Regions from separate parts of the Hydrogenophaga sp. FG152 genome, predicted to be linked through region 1. Evidence: riboswitches for the same ligand, from Rfam matches in the RefSeq annotation. Region 1 holds a riboswitch; the other holds the start of a gene.
The links. Region 1 has a riboswitch for thiamine pyrophosphate ahead of thiC (phosphomethylpyrimidine synthase ThiC). Riboswitches for the same ligand answer to the same signal wherever they lie in the genome.
Positions count from the first base shown of each region.

Region 2: it holds a riboswitch for thiamine pyrophosphate, as region 1 does, so the genes downstream of both, ACODTB_RS04960 (purine-cytosine permease family protein) here and thiC (phosphomethylpyrimidine synthase ThiC) in region 1, are expected to answer to the same signal.

Region 1 covers NZ_JBMDKH010000015.1:111,948-114,331, reverse strand. Annotated here, with positions in the region: gene ACODTB_RS18165 (spermidine synthase) at 1-659, shown strand, start outside; gene ACODTB_RS18160 (glycine zipper 2TM domain-containing protein) at 693-1,244, opposite strand; TPP riboswitch at 1,338-1,452, shown strand; gene thiC (phosphomethylpyrimidine synthase ThiC) at 1,570-2,384, shown strand, end outside.
Region 2 covers NZ_JBMDKH010000003.1:18,786-21,169, reverse strand. Annotated here, with positions in the region: gene ACODTB_RS04965 (alpha/beta fold hydrolase) at 25-822, shown strand; TPP riboswitch at 853-961, shown strand; gene ACODTB_RS04960 (purine-cytosine permease family protein) at 1,028-2,329, shown strand; gene thiD (bifunctional hydroxymethylpyrimidine kinase/phosphomethylpyrimidine kinase) at 2,356-2,384, opposite strand, start outside.

The DNA of each region.
Region 1 (2,384 bases):
CCAGGCGCGCCACCGCCTACTACTGCGAGCGCACCGGCATCGGCCGCGCGTTGTTGAGCCTGCCCACCGACCGACCCCGCAAGCTGGGCGTGGTGGGCCTGGGCGCGGGCACGCTCGCGGTGTACGGCCGCGCGGGCGACGAGATGCGCCTGTACGAGATCAACGACCAGGTGCTGGACCTGGCGCGGCGGCACTTCAGCTTCCTCGCCGACAGCGCCGCGCGCACCGTGCCGGTGCTGGGCGACGGCCGCCTGATGCTGGAACACGAGACCCCGCAGGCCTTCGACCTGCTGGCCATGGACGCGTTTTCAGGCGACTCGATTCCCACCCACCTGCTCACGCTCGAGGCCTTCCAGGCCTACCAGCGCCACATGAAACCCGATGGGCTGCTGGCGGTGCACATCACCAACACCTACCTGGACCTGCGCCCGGTCATGGCCTCGGCCGCGCAAGACATGGGCAAGGTGGCCTTGCTGCTGGAACTGCCCTCGGGCCACGGCGACCCGTTCTGCCGGCGCTCGTCGTGGGTGGTGTTCGTCAACCCCACACAGGCGGCGCACCTGCCACCGGCCTTGCAGGGCGCTCAGGTGCTGCAACCCCGGCCGGGTTTCCGGCCGTGGACGGACACCTTTTCCAACCTGTTCGACATCCTGATCTGAGTTGCATTCTTTTTCAAATGCGCCGCGCCGGCTTCACGACTTCGCGTCGGGCGGTGGTGTGGTGACCACCTGGCCGTCCTTCACCGGCAGCGTCGCGCCCGGCTTGAACGAGGTGCGCACCGTGCCGTCCTTGCCGTCCAGGCGGTAGGTCACCTGGTAGCCGCTGAGCTTCTGCGTCTTTTCGTTGACCGTCTTGCAGCGCCGCTCCACCGAAGCGACCGTGTCCTTCTGCTGCATGTTCTTCTGCACCTGGTTGCCGGCATAGCCGCCCGCCGCGGCGCCGGCCACGGTCGCCAGCGTCTTGCCGCTGCCACCGCCGATGGTGCTGCCCAGCAGGCCGCCGGCCACGCCGCCGATCACCGTGCCGGCGATGCGGTGCTGGTCCTTCACGGGGGCCTGCCTTTGCACCGCCACGTCCTCGCAATGCTCGCGCGGCGTGACCACGGTGGCCATGACTTCCTTCACCTCGACAACCTCGGCGACTTTGGGTTTCATCAGCGTCTGGTAGCCGGTGACGCCGCTGGCGCCGATGACGACCGTGGCGAGCCCGCCGACGACCAGTCCCTTCATCATTGATTTGTCCATGTGCTCATCCTGCCTTTCTGAGGAATCGATCTTGCCGGGCAATCTATCGCTGTTCTGTCGTGTTCTTGTGACAAAGCGTGTCCGAGTACACTCCCCCCTGCTCCGGGGTGCACGGGCTCGAAAGGGTCCGGCGCTGAGACGGCTTGACGGCCGAACCCGTGAACTTGATCCGGTTAGTACCGGCGAAAGAAGAGCGCATGCCCCACGGCGGCATGCGGGTGTGGCCCTTCCCCTGGCGGAAGGGCGGCGCCCGCGCACGCGGTCACCGGGGCGGTCCTCCGGAGCATTCATCCATGCCCATCCACCGGAACCGGAAACCGCCACCATGAACGCCCCCGACAAGATCCCCACCGCCTCCCTCGCGCTCAGCCGCGAGCCCTTTCCCGCCTCCCGCAAGATCCACGTGTCTGGCCAGCAGCCCGGCGTGAACGTGCCCATGCGCGAGATCGCGCTCACCAACGGCGAGCGCGTCGTGGTGTACGACACCTCGGGCCCGTACTCGGAGCCCACGGCCGCGATCGACGTGACGCGCGGCCTGCCCGAGGTGCGCGGCGCGTGGATCACCGCGCGTGGCGACACCGAGAGCTACGAAGGCCGCGCGCGCCAGGCGCTGGACGACGGCGTGAAGCACGAAGCCCGGGATGCCGAACGCATCGAGGCCTTGCGCGCCTCCGCCACCGGCCTGCAGCGCACGCCGCGCCGCGCGCGCAGCGGCCTGAACGTGACGCAGATGCACTACGCGCGCCGCGGCATCGTCACGCCCGAGATGGAATACGTGGCCGTGCGCGAGAACGGCAAGCGCGAATGGATGGCCGAGTACCTGGGCGACGCGGCGCGCGAAGCGCGCCTGCGCGGCAACCCCATGGGCGCACGCATACCCGAGATCATCACACCCGAGTTCGTGCGCGACGAAGTGGCGCGCGGCCGCGCCATCATCCCGGCCAACATCAACCACCCCGAGGTCGAGCCGATGGCGATCGGCCGCAACTTCCTCGTCAAGGTCAACGCCAACATCGGCAACTCCGCCGTCACCTCCAGCATCGAGGAGGAAGTGGACAAGCTGGTGTGGGCGATCCGCTGGGGGGCGGACAACGTGATGGACCTCTCCACCGGCCGCAACATCCACACCACGCGCGACTG
Region 2 (2,384 bases), on a different contig from region 1:
GTCCGTTGTCCACCGAGGAGTTCCATGAAACGCCGTTCCTTCGCTTCGCTCGCCTTGTTCCCCCTGTTCGCGCGGCCCGCCCTGGCGGCCGAGCGCATCGGGGTGCTGATGCTGCATGGCAAGAACCCGGGCGGTCCCGCCAGTCCGCAGTACGCGCCCGTGAAGGCCGCAATGGAAAAACAGGGCTGGCTCGTCTCACTGCCCGACATGCCCTGGTCGCGCAACCGCTACCTGCAAGGCCACTGGGACGGCGCCATGGCCGAGATCGCCCAGCACGTGAAAGCCCTGCAGGACCAGGGCGCCACGCGCATCGTGCTCATGGGCCACAGCATGGGCGTGCCGGCCGCCATGAGCCATGCCGCGCGCGGCGGCACTGCGCATGCGCTGGTGCTGCTGGCGCCGGGCCACGTGCCACAGGGCTATTTCACGTCGCCCAGCCTCACGCCGGTGCGCGACAGCATCCACACCGCGCGAGAGCTGGTGGCCGCTGGCAAAGGCGAGGAAAGCCAGCGCTTCCTGGACATCAACCAGGGCCGACAGCAGCCAGTCGTCACCACCGCGAAGAATTTCCTCTCGTACTTCGACCCCGAGTCGGACGCCGACATGGGCGTGACCGCACCGAAGCTGCCGCCGAGCCTGCCCGTGCTCACCGCCGTTGGGGAAAAGGACCCCTTGTTCACCCGGGTGCGCGCCTACTATGTCGACAAACTGCCGACGAACCCGAAGACCCAACTGCTGGAAGTTCCGGGCGGGCACCTGGACACGCCCCAGGTGGCGCTCGACCAGGTCATGCAGTGGATTCCCCAGGCCGTCGGGGCCTGAGCCGTATACTTCGTCCCGCGCCGTTGCTGGCGCATCCGCTAGGGGTGTTGCCCCGGGTTTTCTGCCCGGGTGCGACTGAGAGAGTCCCTTTGAACCTGATTGAGGTAATCCTCGCGCAGGGAAGCAGGCCGAAGATCCCAGCCTCGCTGCAGGGCACCCGGCCCAGCCCACCTGCTTCAACACTGCTTGGAGCGTTTCCATGTCGATGACCCCGTCCCCGGCCAACCAGGCCCTGACCCCCGTGCCGCAAGGCAACCGGGTCTTCCACTTCCACGAACACGCCGCCCTCTGGTTCAGCCTGGGCACGGGCCTGCTGGTCATGCAGATCGGCGCCTACCTCGTGCCCGCCGTGGGCACGCGCGACGCGGTCATCGCCATCGTGCTGGGCTCGATCATCGGCGCCGGCCTGCTGGCCTGGACGGCGCGCCTGGGCTGCCAGACCGGCCTGTCCAGCGCTGGCCTGATGCACGCCACTTACGGCAGCGCCTTCGCGCGCCTGCCGGTGCTGCTCAACATCGCGCAACTGGTCGGCTGGACCACCTTCGAACTGGTCATCATGCAGGAAGGCACGGTCGCCATCCTGAAGCAGGCGCTGGGCGCCGAACCCGGCGGCCTGCTTGACGGCACCGGTGGCAAACTGCTGGCCACCCTGCTGTGGGGCGGCGTGCTCACCGCGCTCATGGCCGGCTCCATGCTCACGCTGGTGCGCCGCTTCGTGAGCCGCTTCGGCCTGCCGCTGGTGATCGCCTCGCTGGCCTGGCTTACCTGGCAGTTCGGCACGCGCCTGCAGGCGCAGGGTTTCGAAGGCTTCTGGAACCGGCCCGGCGCTGGTGGCATGGGCCTGTTCTCGGCCATGGACCTGGTGATCGCAATGCCGGTCTCCTGGCTGCCCCTGGTGGCCGACTACGCGCGCCATGGCAAGCGCACGGCCACCACGCTGGGCGGCACCTGGCTGGGCTATGCGCTGGCCAACATCTGGTGCTACGCGCTGGGCGTGCTGGTGGTCAGCACGGTGGAGCCGGGCACCAACCTCGTGGGCGCGCTGCTGCTCGCGCAGGGCGGCCTGATCGCGCTTGGCCTGATCCTGCTCGACGAAATGGACAACGCCTACGGCGACGCGCACTCGGGCGCGGTCTCGGTGCACAGCCTGCGCCCGCGCTGGAGCATCCGCGCCGCCGGCCTGGGTTTCGCCGTGGTCTGCACCGGCCTGGCGCTGCTGCTGCCCATGCACACGCTGGAGCCCTTCCTGCTGCTGCTCAGCTCGGTGTTCGTGCCGCTCTACGGTGTGATCCTGGGCCGCCTGGGCACCGGGGTGGCCACGGGCCCGGCCCGCACGGTGGACTGGAGCGCCGCCGCGCTGTGGGTGCTGGGCATCGCCTGCTACCACCTGCTCGCGAAGTTCGCGCCGCAACTCGGTTCGGCCCTGCCCACGCTGGCGCTGACCTTCGTGCTCGCCGCGCTCTCGCGGCCGCGCAATGCCGGCGGGCTCAGCCCGGCACGGGCCTGAACCGCATGCCGTCGCGCCGCTTCGCCTCAGCCCCGGGGCCGCTTGTGCAGCGCGA